One region of the Rhizobium sp. O111 genome, then DNA from elsewhere that is predicted to be linked to it. Evidence: riboswitches for the same ligand, from Rfam matches in the RefSeq annotation. Region 1 holds a riboswitch; the other holds the start of a gene.
The links. Region 1 has a riboswitch for glycine ahead of gcvT (glycine cleavage system aminomethyltransferase GcvT). Riboswitches for the same ligand answer to the same signal wherever they lie in the genome.
Positions count from the first base shown of each region.

Region 2: linked by a shared signal. The riboswitch ahead of ACVTFQ_RS32020 (D-amino acid dehydrogenase) and the one ahead of gcvT (glycine cleavage system aminomethyltransferase GcvT) in region 1 are both predicted to bind glycine.

Region 1 covers NZ_JBSHXL010000001.1:1,649,514-1,657,331, reverse strand. The annotation lists gene gcvP (aminomethyl-transferring glycine dehydrogenase) at 1-1,334, opposite strand, end outside; gene gcvH (glycine cleavage system protein GcvH) at 1,334-1,696, opposite strand; gene gcvT (glycine cleavage system aminomethyltransferase GcvT) at 2,120-3,256, opposite strand; glycine riboswitch at 3,408-3,499, opposite strand; gene ACVTFQ_RS08475 (hypothetical protein) at 3,613-3,882, opposite strand; gene ACVTFQ_RS08470 (hypothetical protein) at 4,085-4,243, shown strand; gene ACVTFQ_RS08465 (hypothetical protein) at 4,269-4,754, opposite strand; gene crcB (fluoride efflux transporter CrcB) at 4,885-5,262, shown strand; gene ACVTFQ_RS08455 (RluA family pseudouridine synthase) at 5,364-6,356, shown strand; gene ACVTFQ_RS08450 (HAD-IA family hydrolase) at 6,365-7,018, shown strand; gene ACVTFQ_RS08445 (ATP12 family chaperone protein) at 7,027-7,818, shown strand, end outside.
Region 2 covers NZ_JBSHXL010000004.1:104,598-112,415, forward strand. The annotation lists gene ACVTFQ_RS31995 (ABC transporter ATP-binding protein) at 1-249, opposite strand, end outside; gene ACVTFQ_RS32000 (ABC transporter permease) at 260-1,048, opposite strand; gene ACVTFQ_RS32005 (ABC transporter permease) at 1,054-1,971, opposite strand; gene ACVTFQ_RS32010 (ABC transporter substrate-binding protein) at 2,055-3,230, opposite strand; gene ACVTFQ_RS32015 (LLM class flavin-dependent oxidoreductase) at 3,333-4,439, opposite strand; gene ACVTFQ_RS32020 (D-amino acid dehydrogenase) at 4,672-5,922, opposite strand; glycine riboswitch at 6,048-6,136, opposite strand; gene ACVTFQ_RS32025 (D-2-hydroxyacid dehydrogenase) at 6,251-7,231, shown strand; gene ACVTFQ_RS32030 (GlcG/HbpS family heme-binding protein) at 7,248-7,673, shown strand; gene ACVTFQ_RS32035 (riboflavin kinase) at 7,726-7,818, shown strand, end outside.

The sequences.
Region 1 (7,818 bases):
CCGAAGGCGCGCCAGACGGCTTCCAGCGTCGCCGGGCGGGTGCGCTCGTCGAGGCTCATGCCGATCTTGGTGGCGCCGACCTTGCGCAGGTTGACGCCTTCGACGACCGCCGCGCGCAGGATGACGCCCTGCATGTGGCCGACATCGACGGTCACGGTGTCGAAGAAGGTTTCAGGCTCGATCGTGTAGCCGAGCTTTTCCAGGCCCTTGGCCATCAGAACGGCCTTCTGGTGGACCTGCTGGGCGATCGCCTTGATGCCCTTGGGGCCATGGAAGACGGCGTACATCGAGGCCATGACGGCGAGCAGAACCTGCGCGGTGCAGATGTTCGACGTCGCCTTTTCGCGGCGGATGTGCTGTTCGCGGGTCTGCAGCGACAGGCGATAGGCGCGGTTGCCGCGGGCATCGACCGAGACGCCGACGAGACGGCCGGGCATGGAGCGCTTGTGGGCGTCCTTGACCGACATGTAGGCCGCGTGCGGGCCGCCGTAGCCGACGGGAACGCCGAAGCGCTGCGACGAGCCGATGGCGATGTCGGCGCCCATTTCGCCCGGTGACTTCAGAAGCGTCAGCGCCAGGATGTCGGCGGCGACGATGGCGATTGCGCCGGTCTGGTGCAGGCGCGAGATCAGGCCGGTGAAATCATGCACATGGCCGTGCGTGCCCGGATACTGGAAGATGGCGCCGAAGACGTCGACCGGGTCTAGATCGGTGAAGGGATTGCCGATGACGACGCTCCAGCCGAGCGGCTCTGCGCGGGTCTTGATCAGCTCGATCGTCTGCGGATGGCAGGCGGCGTCGACGAAGAAGGCCTTGGCCTTCGACTTGGAGACGCGCTCGGCCATGGCCATGCCTTCGGCGGCGGCCGTTGCTTCGTCGAGCAGCGAGGCGTTGGCGACGTCGAGGCCGGTCAGGTCGCAGATCATCGTCTGGTAGTTCAGGAGCGCCTCGAGGCGGCCCTGGGAGATTTCCGGCTGGTAGGGCGTGTAGGCCGTGTACCAGGCCGGGTTTTCCAGGATGTTGCGCTGGATGACCGGCGGTGTGATCGTGCCGTAATAGCCCTGGCCGATCAGCGAGGTCAGGACCTTGTTCTTGTTGGCGGTTTCGCGCAGCTTGTCGAGCGCCTCGCGCTCCGTCATCGGCGCGCCCCAGACGAGCGGTACCTTCTGGCGGATGGAGGGCGGCACGGTCGCGTCGATCAGCCCGTCGAGGCTGTTATAGCCAATGACCTTGAGCATATCGGTCATTTCGGCCGGCGAGGGGCCGATGTGACGACGATTGGCGAAGTCGTAGGGCTGGTAGTCGGTAAACTGGAATTCCGTCGGCGTCGTCATTACGCGGTGAGCTCCTTGTAGGCCGCTTCGTCGAGCAGGCCGTCGGCATCGGCTGAATTGGCAAGCTTCAGCTTGAAGAACCAGCCAGACCCTTGAGGGTCTGAATTGACCAGAGACGGATCGGCGACGATGGCCGGGTTCACTTCGGTGATCTCGCCTTCCAGCGGGCAGTAGACATCCGAGGCGGCCTTGACGGATTCGACGGTGGCCGCGTTGTCGTTCTTGCCGAAGGTGGCGCCGACTTCAGGCAGTTCCACGAACACCAGATCGCCGAGCTGCTCGACGGCATAGGTGGTGATGCCGACGGTGGCGACACCGGCTTCGATCTGCAGCCATTCGTGTTCTTCGGTGAATTTCAGCATGGGATGGTCCTCTCTGGGGAATGGGGTGTTTGGATGGTGTAGGTACTGAAGGCTGTGCCTGGCGATACCCCCCTCTGTCCTGCCGGACATCTCCCCCACAAGGGGGGAGATCGGCGAGTGGGGAGGGCAGCGCTAAACAATGAAGGTAGAGCGAGCGGATGCGCCCAGCCAATCTCCCCACCTGTGGGGGAGATGTCCGGCAGGACAGAGGGGGGTACCCCACGCGCAACGCTAACAGCGGCGGCCCGCTCCACGCTCACCGTTTGGTGAGACGTCCGCCGCTGGTCGATCTCCCCCCTTGTGGGGGAGATGCCCGGCAGGGCAGAGGGGGGTACTCCACGCACAACGCCAGCGGCGGCGGCCTGCGAACAGTGCGCCTGAACAGGCAGTGCAACGATATGGATCGCCGCCGCGCTCATGGTCTTATCGCTTGTAGGTCGGCGTGACGAAGGGCAGGGCCGCGACTGTCACCGGCAGGTACTTGCCGCGAACCTCGGCGTAGACGACCGTTCCGACGTCGGCAGAGGCGACCGGTACATAGCCCATGGCGACAGGGCCTTCGACGCTCGGGCCGAAGCCGCCTGAGGTGACTTCGCCGATTTCAGTCTTGCCTTCCTGGTCGGCATAGAGCTTGGCGTGGCCGCGCACCGGCGCCTTGCCGTCGGGCTTCAAGCCGACGCGGCGGCGGGTGGCGCCGTTGTCGAGTTCGGAAAGGATGCGCTCGGCGCCGGGGAAGCCGCCAGCACGGGCGCCGCCGGTCTTGCGGGCCTTCTGGATAGCCCAGACGAGGGCTGCCTCGACGGGGGTCGTGGTGGTGTCGATGTCGTTGCCGTAGAGACAAAGACCAGCTTCGAGGCGCAGGCTGTCGCGCGCGCCGAGGCCGATCGGCTCGACGTCGGGATGCTCAAGCAACCGCTTGGTGACATCGACGGCCATGTCCGAGGGGATCGAGATCTCGTAGCCATCCTCACCGCTATAGCCGGAGCGCGAGACGAGACAGGAGACGTCGTGCAGGCGACAGTGGCGCACGTCCATGAACTTCATGGCGGCGACATCGGCCCAGAGTTCGGCCAGAGCCTCGACGGCGCGCGGACCCTGCAGCGCGATCAGCGCGCGGTCGAGCACGGTGATGTCGCAGGTGTCGGAGAGATGCTTCTGAAGGTGCGCGACGTCGGCATCCTTGCAGGCGGCGTTGACGACGACGAAGAGATGGTCGTCGAGATGGGTAATCATCAGGTCGTCGAGAATGCCGCCATTGTCGTCGGTGAAGAAACCGTAGCGCTGGCGTCCTTCGGCCAGCCCGAGGATATCGACGGGAACGAGGCTTTCCAGCGCGAGTGCTGCGTCCTCATACTTGCCCGACTTCGCCTTGATGACGACCTGACCCATGTGGGACACATCGAAGAGACCGGCGGCTGCGCGGGTCTGCAGATGTTCCTTCATCACGCCGGCCGGATATTGGACCGGCATGTCATAGCCCGCAAACGGTACCATGCGGGCGCCGAGCGACAGATGCAGGTCATGCAGCGGGGTTTTCTTCAGGGCAGCAGTATCGTCCAAGGACGCCTCCGGTGTTTGCGCGTGGGTTCCATGCGCGGGCTCAAATATTCGGGCGCGGTTGCGCCTTGTTTCGAGCCCCCTCTGTCTGTTTGCCTGAGATTGTTATCCCTTCGGCGCGCGTTTCGAAAACGCGTCTCTCCAGAGTTCCGTCTGCCCCTTGCTGGTCCTTTTGCCTGAGAGTTTCCGGGGCGGTTGCTCCTTCGGCACCGGCTGCGACGAGCCGGCTTCTCCCAACAAGGTTGAGCGCAATTATCTGGCGATGGCGGTGCTTGGCAAGGGGGAATGTCGCCGGCGAGCAATTTTTTGTCGCGGTCTTCTTTGCCGATCGAATTGCGGATCGATCGGGACGGGTGGTCTCAGTCTTCTTCGTAAAGCTTGAGAGCCTGCTGGAGCGCGGCCTGCGGCTGGCGCTGGCCCATGGTCATCAGGTCGAGCGCGACTTCGGTGGAGTTGATGACGGCGGCTGATTCATCGGTATCCTGGCCGGCATCGGTCCGGCGCTTGATGTCGGCCACCTTGCGGGCATCCTTGGCGGCGGTGCTGGCGGAGACGCGCGGGGGGATGCGCAGCGCTTCAAACGCCGCGGCCGCCGTACTTGCCGAAATGGAACCAACCAGAACTGTCATGTGACAGATTTAGGACGGCGGACCTTCCTGTCCTGATAAGAATATCGCTAAAATATGATCGATCGTGATTGTTCTTGTGCTTAATTCCGGTTCTCAAGCTATAGTGCGAATGTATTGCGCCGCTATATCTGCCTCATTGCCGCGTTACTTCCCGCATTACTCGACAACAAAATAGTACCGGTCCTTCAGAGGAGACGTTCAGATGCGCCGTTTTCACTCTCTTGCCTTGGCGGCAGCGCTTGTCGTCACCGCCTTCATAGCCACGGCCTGCACCACGACGGAGCAGAGCCGCGATGCCAGCATGCCGCTGAACTCGGCCTGCGCCTATGGTTTCAACAACGACCGGCCGTGCAGCTATTGAGGTGGAGTGGTGAGCTGCCCGCCGCCTATTCGATATAGAGGTCTACCAGGGCTTTGCGCCTGTCCTTGTCGATGACGACGAAGAGATGGCCTCCTGCGGGTCCAAACTGATCCTCATCGGCGCGATAGATGTCGTTCGCGTTGAATGGTGTGAATTCGGAGCGGAGGTCGTTGTCGATATAGTCCACGCTCTGAGAATTGCGGCTGGCATTTTCTCTTGAGAAGCGCCAGCCGACCAGCATCGATGCCATGTCGTTAGGCTCGATCTCGAAGCCGCACGTTACCAGAGCGTCCGTTATGACGAATGGTCCTGTGCACTTGATATTCTTTGCCGACACCGGGAGTTCCTTGATCTTGAGCATCGAACGAAGTTGCCCGGGCGCCTCATCATAGAGCGCCACCGCGGTGATCGAGACGATCACGAGCACCACCCACGCTGATGCTGCGTACAGCCATTTTCGTCGTATCGCCAATCGCAAGTCCTCGAAGCTGCGTTCACTCAGAATGCGCAATCATACGTTGCCATTTCTGTAAGGCCGATCAATCCTGCAATTAAGATTAGAGCGAATTATCGATGGAGTGGGCGGAGAGCAGCGGACGCGGTCAATTGGCAACGCATCCTGCCTGCGCTACACAAGGCCTATGATCCAGGCTCTTCTCGTCGCTGTCGGCGGCGCCATCGGTTCCGTGCTTCGCTATTATGTCGGCCAGTGGTCGTTGCGGCTGATGGGCACGGGCTTTCCGTGGGGGACGCTTGTCGTCAATGTTGTGGGATGTTTCGTCATCGGCGTTTTCGCGGAGCTGATCGCGCGGCGTTTCAATGCGTCGAACGAATTGCGGCTTTTGCTAATCACCGGTTTTCTCGGCGGCTTCACGACGTTCTCCGCCTTTTCGCTGGATGCGATCTCGCTGATCGAGCGCGGGGCGATGGCGTCGGCGGCGGTCTATATGGTGGCGAGCGTCGGGCTGTCGATGGCGGCGGTTTTCGCGGGGCTTGCGATCATGCGCGCATTGATCTGAAAGGGGATCTGAGATTCAGGTTTCCGTTTTTGCGTAAAATGCTCTAAAGCCAGCGGCAAAGGCCGCGCCTGGTGCCGGCAACTCTTTCCGAAAGTACAGACATGGCTGGCATTGAACATATTACCGTCGAAGCCGACGAGGCGGGCATGCGCCTCGATCGTTGGTTCAAGATCCACTATCCCGGCCTCGGATTCGGTCCGCTGCAGAAGCTGATGCGTTCCGGCCAGGTGCGTGTCGATGGCGGTCGCGTGAAGACCGATGCGCGCGTGCAGCCGGGGCAGGTGGTGCGCGTGCCGCCGCTCGATGTCGACGCCAAGAAGGCCGGGCCGATCGCCAGCCATGATCTCAAGCACGGCGGCGACTACGAGCTGTTGCAGCGAATGGTGCTGCATGAGGACGACAAGGTGATCGTGCTCAACAAGCCGGCCGGCCTTGCCGTGCAGGGCGGTTCCGGCGTGACGCGCAACATCGACAAGATGCTGGAGGCCTGGACGAGCCCGAAGGGCGAGAAGCCGCGGCTGGTCCATCGTCTCGACCGCGACACCTCGGGCGTGCTGGTCATCGCCCGCACGCGCGGTGCTGCGCAGAAGCTGACGGCGGCGTTTCGCGAGCGCGACACCAAGAAGACCTACTGGTCGCTGGTCAAGGGCGTGCCGCGCAAGCACGAGGACAAGATCTCGACCTGGTTGGTGAAGGAACAGACGCCGGATGGAGACCGTATGCGAGTCTGCAAGCATGGCGAGGAGGGCGCCGACCACGCGATCTCCTATTACAAGGTGCGCGAGACGGCGGCGCAGAACCTCGCCTGGCTGGAGATGGAGCCGTATACCGGCCGTACCCACCAGCTGCGCGTCCACGCGCTGCATATCGGTCATCCGATTATCGGCGACCCCAAATACTTCGACGACGACCACAACTGGGATTTCCCCGGCGGCATCCAGAAGCGGCTGCATCTGCACGCCCGCAAGATCGACATTCCGCATCCGAATGGCGGGCGCCTGCGGGTGACCGCGCCGCTGCCGCCGCACATGGTTCAGACCTGGAACTTGCTCGGCCTCGACCTGGCTGAAGCTGACCGGGAAGACTTCGAATGAATTCGGGAATGAAACTGGCATTGTTCGATTGCGACGGCACGCTTGTCGACAGCGCTGCGCTGATCCATGAGGTGATGGCGCGCACTTTCGTGCATTTCGGTCATGACCGGCCTGATCTCTCGCAGACCAAGGCGATCATCGGGCTGACGCTCGATATCGCCATCGCCCGCATGCAGGGCAAGCCGCATGTGGACGACGAGGCGGTGGCGATGACGGCGCATTACAAGGCGATCTACGCCGATGTGCGCGCCGAAGCCGGCGTCGACGTGCCGCTGTTCGATGGCATCAGCGAGTTGATCCGTACGCTGGCTGAAAAGGACGAGGTGCTGATCGGCGCCGTCACCGGCAAGTCGCGTCGCGGGCTGGTGCATGTTCTGGAGACGCACGGCTTTTCCCGCGATTTCATCGTGTCGCGCACTGCTGACGATTGCCCGTCGAAGCCGCATCCGGCCATGGTGACGGAATGCTGCAGTGAAACGGGGATGAATCCCGCCGATACCATTGTCATCGGCGACGCGATTTACGATATGCAGATGGCAAAGGCTGCGGGCGCCACCGCGATCGGTGTGTCCTGGGGCTATGCCAGCGTCGACGATCTGATTGCGGCAGGCGCCGATACGATCGCCTATCATCCGGCCGATATACTGAAGCATTTTTCCTGAGGTGAGCCATGCGTGATCTGTTGAACGACCTGTCCGAGGGGCTGAGCCATCCCGATCCGATCCGCCGCGCGCAGATCCAGATGAAGAAGCCGCTGCCGAAGCGTTTTTATAAGGACGTCTCGGTGAGTGAGGCCCAAGGCACCGACCCCCAAGGCACTGGAGCCGGCTTCGTCGTCGAACTCGACGGCAAGGCCGTGCGGACGCCGGCCCGCAATCTTCTGGCGGCTCCGACGCGCAAACTTGCCGAGCTGATGGCCGACGAGTGGAAGGCGCAGGGCGACGAGATCGATCCAGGCTCCATGCCTTTGACCAAGCTGATCAACACGGCGATCGATGGTGTTGCAACCGATACGCAGGCCGTCTTCGAAGACATTCTGCGCTTTTCCGGCACCGATATGCTCTGCTACCGCGCCGAAGGGCCGGAGGAGCTGGTGGCGCGGCAGACCAAGCTCTGGGATCCGGTGCTCGACTGGGCGTCGAATACGCTCGGCGCGCGCTTTATCCTCGCCGAGGGCATTGTCCATCAACAGCAGCCACAGGGTGCCATTGCGGCGTTTTCGGCGGGGCTGCGCAAGCACGACAATGCGATCGCGCTCGCCGTGCTGCACACCATCACGACGCTGACGGGATCCGCACTGCTGGCGCTGGCTTTTGCCGAACGCGAGCTCGACGAAAACGAGGTGTGGTCGCTGGCGCATCTCGAAGAGGACTGGACGATCGAGCACTGGGGCAGCGACGAGGAGGCGGAAGAGCGCCGCGCGCTGCGTTTCATCGATTTTCTGGCGGCCACGCGTGCTTTT
Region 2 (7,818 bases), on a different contig from region 1:
GAAAACCATGTTGACTGGCCGTTTCTCGGGCGGCACTCGCGTTACATCTCGTCCGGAAATCACAACGTCGCCAGATGTCGCGTCCTCGAAACCCGCAACGATCCTCATGAGGGTCGACTTTCCGCAGCCGCTCGGCCCAAGCAAGGTGAGGATTTCCCCCTTTTTTACGGTCAGGTTTATGTTTTCTAAAGCTGTAAAGATGCCGAAGGACTTGGTGATATTGTTCAACTCGACAATGTTCTGAGACATGACGATCCCCTTATTCATTCGTGTCGCGCGCGGCGACAGCTCGTTTTCTTTGAAGCCAGAGAGTGAAACCGCCCGCTGCCAGAACGGCAATTGAAAGTGCCAACGCGATAACGCTGGCAGCATTGATCGAGGGATCGACGGTGCGCCGCATCATCGACCAGATGTAAAGCGGAAGCGTCGTGTCATTGCCGCTCACGAAAACCGTGACAATGAACTCGTCGAACGAAAGGGCGAACGAGAGGATGGCCGCTCCGGCAATGGTGGGCGCGAGGATTGGAATGGTCACCATTCGGAAGGTCTGGAACTGCGAGGCTCCGAGATCGCGAGCAGCTTCTTCCAGCGACTGGTCGAAATAGTTGACGCGCGAGCGCATAGTCTCCACGAAGAACGGCAGTGTGCAGAGAACGTGAGCGATCGTGACCGTAATGAGCGACCGCGCGAGCCCGATCTGAGCAAACAGCGTTACGAGCGCGATACCAATAAAGAGACCCGGTAGACCGATCGGGGCGAAATTCAGCCACTCGAATGCGGATTTGTGGTTACGCCTCATCCGGATGAGCGCTAAGGCCGCCATCGTTCCTAGTATCGTGGTCACGGCGGCGGTAAAGAACCCTACCTTTAGACTGTTGAGAAGCGATGCCACGAAGTCAGGCTTCGAAACCAGTAGTTCGTACCACCGCAGACTAAGCCCCTGCAGGGGGAATGTCAGGGCGGGACTCGCGTGAAAGCTGAACAGGATGATGATCGCGATCGGGGCGAACAGGAAGAATAGGTAAGCAGAGAGATAAGCCCGTAGCATATCGATCACCCGTGATAGCGCCGGCCAGGCGCGAGCTTTAGAATCTTCAGCGTCATAGTGAACACGATGTAGACGCCGATGAAGGTTGCCAAGAGCGTGAAGGCCATGGCTGATCCCAGCGGCCAGTTTCCGGCGCTGCGGAACTGATTGGCAATGAGGAGACCGCTGGTTACACCGTCTCTGCCGCCAAGTAGCTGCGGAGTGATGTAGTCGCCAGCGGCAAGGATAAACGTGAACATGAACGAGCCGACGATCCCTTTGTAAGCCATGGGCATGATGACCTTCACGAACACCCCAGCCTTCGTGGCGCCGAGATCGCGAGCAGCATCCAAGTAGTCCTGTTTGACGTCGCGTAGGGACGCGACGAGTATGAGGAGAGAGAACGGCAGCATGATGTGGATCAGCGTCAGGACCGACGCAAACGGGCTGAAGAGGATGACCTCGAGCGGCTGCGAAATTATCCCGCTACCCATGAGCAGCGAGTTGATCACGCCGTTTGTGCCGAGAATCGTCCGCCAAGCATAGACGCGGACCAGATAGCTGGAAAACCAGGACAGCAGCACCAGATACATGATGATGTTGCTTCTGGTCCTGTAGACAAGGAAGTAAGCCACCGGAAAGCTGAGGATCACGGAGAAAGTCGCGGTGAAGAAGCCGTTCTTCATTCCGACCCAAGTCGCTTGCCAGAAGCCAGCCGCAGACAAAATCCTGGCATAGTTGTCGAGATTCCAAACGGGTTCGATCACAAAGGAACGAGCCGTGAAAAAGCTCGTCACGAATAGGAGGACCACCGGTAAGATGAAGAAAACGAGCAGAAATCCGAACGGCAGACCTGCGAGTGCGAAACCCGGCGCGAGGCTGAACCCGGACGATCGCGGGGTGACCGCATTGTGCTTCTCGACGTAGTCAGCGGCAGTCGCCATGAGCGTACATCCTGTTATGTAAGAAAGATATCATAGCGCACTGATGAGCGGGCCAGCGGTAATTGTCCCGCTGGCCCGGGACATCAAAAGCCCGCGCGGAAGTCGGCCCAGACCTGCAGCCAGTCGTCGTATGTCGCGAACTCTGTAGAGGTCCGCGGCGGTTGACCGTACACCTTCATCGTCTTGAACTGTTGGTCGAAGTTGTCGTAGTCGAAAAGAGCTTTCGTACCCGCGTCCATCAAGGCGGGCGCCTTTTTGGAAACAGCTGCTGCGACGGCGGTCTTCGAAATGGATGCCTGGATTTCCGGCTCAAGTGCCTCATTGATGAAGGCGTGGGCGGTCTCGATGTTCTCGGCGGTCTTGGGAATAAACCAAGCGTCCGCCCAAACGGCTGCGCCCTCCTTCGGGTAGACCGCAACCGTCTTGACGTTCTGTTTGGCCGTTTCGAGCGGAACGGCGCTCCAGACACAGAAGCATGCGGCGATTTCACCGGAGGCGAAAAGCGAGATGACGTCGCCGTTCGACGAGGCGAAAACCTTCGTCTGATCGCGGTAGGGCTTTAGCTTCTCGAAGCAATCGCCAAGCTCGTCCTTCGTCAAGTTCGGGAACTTTTCTCCGTAGCCGGTGACCTTCGCGATCTGGGGCCAAACGGTGAGCGGATTGTCGAGAAACGCAAGTTTCCCGGTGAGTTCCGGACGGAGGAGGTCCTCGTAGCTTTTCACTTCGAAGCCGGTCAGTTCCGGATTGACGACGATCGTGTCCAGACCCCAGACCCAAGGCATGGCCCAGTTCTTGCCATCCCAGTACCACATGTCACCCTCGTAGAACGGGGCGTAGATGTCGTCCTTATTGTAGTTGGGGATCTTGGAGACATCCAGCTCCGTAAGGACACCCAGCTCATTGTAGATCGCGTTGTAGCCGTTGGAGTACTCGGCGAGGTCGAGGCGAACGGCGTTGCTTCCGACGATCTTTGCGGTGACGTCATCTTGGTTGCTCATGATGGCAGCGCGCATGGTGATGTTGTTAGCCTTGCGCCATTCCGCGGTCTCGGTCTCGAGCGTATAGCCTTCCCAGGCCATCACTTCGAGGTTGCCACCGACGGCGGCACGTGCCTGGGGTACCCAGGCTCCAAGCGTGGCACCGGCTGCAATGGCAGCCGTACCCAGCATGAAGCTGCGGCGGGCGAGCATTACCTCGTTAAAAAGATCTGCGGTTCGGGCGGACGTGATTTCTTTCTTGTTGTGGTCTTCATGCTTCATAACAGGGCTCCCAGTTCGAATAGGTGAAGAGTGAATATTCCCGTGAAATTTTCTTATTAGTGGCCACGCGGCCCGGGCCGCGTGGCTGGACTGCAGGACGCGTTACTCGGCTGCAGCGAGCGTGCCCACGTGTTGACGCAGCTTTGGCATGACGTCGGTCGAGAGGAGTTCCATGGAGCGCTTGTGGATGGCGGGGCGGTCCCAGTCCTTCTGGGTCATCATGAGAGAGCCAAACGGACCGCCAACTTCGTCGACGAAGGCAACGAGCTTGTCGAGAACTGTTTTCGGAGAGCCCGAGAGCACCATCCAGTCGAGGCAGTTCTGCACCGTGATGTCGCTGTCCAACGTGTTCATCGAAGGCTTGAGCACGCCGAGGAGCTTGAACGCCTTCATATCTTCCACGATGTACTCGTAGTACCAGCGGTAGGAAGACGTGCCCTCGGCGAGGTAGTCGGCCGCTTCCTGATCGCTGTCGGTCACGAGCAGCGAACGTGCGATACGCCACTTGTTGCGGTCAGGGCGACGGCCGGCCTTTTCGCAGCCCACGACGTACTGTTCCCAATGGGTTTTGACGTTGGCGACCGGGGTAAAGTTGGCAGAGACGATGCTCCAGCCGTTTTCGCCCGCCTGGCGCGCGCTGCTTGAAGATGGGCTCATCACCGAGATCGCCAGCTCGGGGAACGGCTGCTGATACGGCTTAAGCATCGGACCGAAACCGAGGCTGGGAATGAGCGTATTCTCGATAACCACGTCCCAGTATTTGCCCTTGATGTTGTAGGGCGGGTTCTGCGACCAGATCTGGTGCATGATCTTGATGGATTCGGTGGTCATTTCGGCGCGGTTCTTTTCCTGCGTGCCGAACAGTTCCATATCGGTCACGAGACCGCCCGGGCCAACGCCCATGATGAAACGGCCTTCCGAGAGATGGTCGAATTGTGCGATCTGGCCGGCGAGACGTGCCGGATGGTGCTGCGGTAGGTTCAGGACCCCCGTGGCGAACTTGATCTGCTTCGTCGCATGGATCAGCGTACCGAAAAATTGAAGCGGGTCGGCAATCGGTTCGCAGGAGCAGCTAATGTGCTCGCCAACCCAAACTTCCGAGAAGCCGAGACGGTCGGCGAGGATCACTGCTTCACGATCCTGTTTCAGGAGTTCAGTGAAGTTGCGCCGCTGATCGTGCAGGGGCATCATAAATAGACCGAGGTCCATTTGGTATCTCCTCTAGAATTGAGATCGGCCTGTCCGATCCTCGCATATTCATGAGCAAGCGATATGCCACGCTGGAAATAGCTGCGGAATCAGTACGTTAACGAACAAACCTGACGAGTCTCACTTTTCCAGTGCGGTCTCAGGTTTGAGTTTCAATATTGAGAGCGCTTAGTCTTGAGACAGTCTTACGGACGAAATAACGGGGCCCGACATACGCCAGGCCCCGGTTTGTTCAAGCTGTCCTGCGACCGCTGGAGGTCGGCGTCTGCTGAACCAATTCCGCAACGAGTTCCGCCGTCGCCGCTGACAGCGTCCAACCAAGATGACCGTGTCCGGTGTTGTAGAAAACGTTGGGACGGCAGCCCTTTTTTATCCGTGGCATCATGTTCGGCATCATGGGGCGAAGGCCCGCCCAAGGCACGACGCGGGATGTCGAGGCCTCTGGAAAGAGCGTGCGCACCCAATCTACCAAGGGTTTGATGCGATCATGTCTAATATCGCGATTGATACCGTTGAACTCCGCCGTACCGGCGACTCGGAACCGGTCGTTTCCAAGACGGCTCGTGACGATCTTTGCCCGGTCGTCGAGTAGGCTGACCCAGGGAGCGCCGTTCTGGCTTCGCTCGTCATCGAGATGAACCGTGATCGAGTAGCCTTTTACCGGATAGACATTTATTCGATCGCCGAGCATCCCAGCGATTTTCCTGCTGCCGACGCCAGCACATACAACCACGCCGTCAGCCGTCAGGACGTTGCTTGAGCTTCCAGGGTTTTCGGCAGGCTTCCAGTAAACAGTCGTGCTTTCTCCGGATTCTACCCGTTGGATTTCCGTGTCGAAAAGGAAATTCACGCCGCGTTTCATACATGCCTTGGCAAGGCCGCGCGTGAATTTGTGGATGTCTCCTGTGGAATCCGACGGCGTAAAGAAGCCGCCGTAGAAATTACCGACCAACGCGGGTTCGATCGCCTTGATTTCCTCTTGCGATACGGATCTCCGGTCCAGGCCGCCCTCGGTCAGCATCGCGTTCACCTTGCCGGCATAATCAAAGCTCGGTTTGTCATAGTAGACATGGAGGATGCCCCGCTTTTCGAGGTCGAACTCAATCTTCTCGCGATCGGCTATTTCGAACATGTGCTGACGCGCAGCGATTGCGAGCCGCGTAGTCTCGATCGTATTGGTGCGATATCCGCCTATGCCCCCCACAAATTCCCCCATCCAGGAATATTTGTGCCAGCTCGGGGTAGGGTTCATGAGAAGCGGCGCGTCGCTTTTGAGCATCCATTTGATGCCTTTCAAGACCGTAGACCAATGATTCCAGACCTCAGCATTGCTTGCAGAAAGCTGTCCGCCATTGGCAAACGAGGTCTCCATCGCGGGATAACGATTGCGGTCGATAACGGTAACGTCGAAACCGCGGCGTGAAAGCGCGTAAGCAGTTGTCACGCCGGTAATACCGGCGCCTAATACAGCGATATGGGGCACTTTTGTCTCCAACAGTTGGTGCCGGGGCTTCGCCAGCCCCATAGCCCCCAATCTGTCTTTTTACCTGAGAGCTTTTCCCCACGGGGGTCCCCTTCGGTGGACGCGAGCGCCTCTCTCCAGATCGTTCAAACTGTGCAGTCTTGGTTGCCTGAGAGTTTCCTGGGGGGTTGCTCCTTCGGCGTGGCGTCGGTGCCATCTCTCCTGCACGGCCTTCGAACACCCTTAGGGTACTCACATGTTTGGATCTTGCGCAAGTCCTTCGTATCGGAAATTATTAAATTGGCACACAAATTGCATCTACATAACAAATAACCTTAAAGGATTGATTATGCGTGATTTTTCCGTATACGTGGAAAACGCCGTGCCGCCCGGGTCCCCCTACTTCGTCTCGGAACCCGCTGTTCTCAAGGCTTTAGGAGCGGTAGCGGGATTTGCAGAAGTGCGATCATTCAACGCTCAATTTCCCGACTACCAGGCGCTAGAAGCCGCAGACTATTTCGTCGGCTCCGGATTCGATACCGCGCGCCTCAAAGTCCACGGCAAGCGCCTGCGTGTGGTTCATTGCACAAGTGCTGGCGTCGAGAAGTATATGCCGCTCGACTGGCTTCCGAACGGAGCGGTCCTGACAAACAGCAGCGGCGTACACGCGAAGAAGGGCGGCGCTTTCGGCTTAATGACCGTTCTCATGTTGTGCGAGGGCGTGCCGCGACACATTCAAAATCAGCGGCTCCATCGCTGGGACAATCGCCTCGCGACGGGGATCGATACGAAGACCATAGTCTTCGTAGGTTTTGGAGCGCTCGGCACCGCGATTGCGGACCGTTTGCGCCCGTTCGGCCCGCGGATTGTAGCAGTCACCCGTTCAGGTAAGACCAGTCCATCGGCCGATGAGGTATTCACCGTCGCAGATCTTGACCAGGCGCTTACCCTGGCCGACTGCCTTGTCGTCAGCTGCCCTCTCACTGCCTCGACCAAGGGGCTCATCGGTGAAAAGCAACTGGCCCTGATGAAACCAGGCGCGTCTTTGTTCAACATCGCGCGAGGTCCTCTCGTCGATACGGGGCCCCTCATCAGGGCGCTCGTCGATGGCCGTCTGAGCGGTGCTGCGCTGGACGTCTTCGACGAGGAACCCCTGTCGGCCGACAGTCAGCTGTGGGATGTACCCAACCTGATCATCTTCCCGCATATTTCCTGTGACGACGCCGACGGATACGTCGACCGTTGCCTTTCGATCTTCGCTGACAACATTGGCAGGGACCTGCGTGGCGAACCCTTACGGAATCGTGTCGATGCGACCGCAGGATACTAACCCCTAGGAGAATATGATGACCGATTCCTATCTCGAAGCACTTGTCCTATCGCACGCAGGTGCGTTGGACGCTTTGGCTGCGGCGGTTTCGAAAGCCGCGGAAATCTCGGTTCCGCAGTGCATTTGTATCGTTGACGCCAGCGGCGAGACGATCGCCAGTCTCCGTATGGACGGAGCAAAATACCTAAGCATGCAGACAGCGAAGGCTAAGGCCCGCACATCGGCGTCCATCCGCAATAAGACAGGCGGCATGACACCCGAATTCAGCATTGCCGCCGGAATTGCCACTGGCGGCGGCGTCACAAATCTGCCCGGCGGTCTGCCGATCAAGTTCAGCGGCAAGCTGGCGGGTGCAATAGGAGTGGGCTCCGGCACTGGAGATCAGGACATCGAAGTCGGCAGGGCTGCTCTTGCGGCTATAGGGGCCGACCCCGTCGAATGAACCGTCGCGCGGGCCGGGTGTCTACCGCCCCGCGCGTTCGAAGGAGGCGAACATGCTTGCACTTGAAGAAACGGACTTGCTGGTTCCCGAAGAATGCGCCCACCACCATGGATACGCAACCACCCTCGCAGAACAGGTGGAAGTT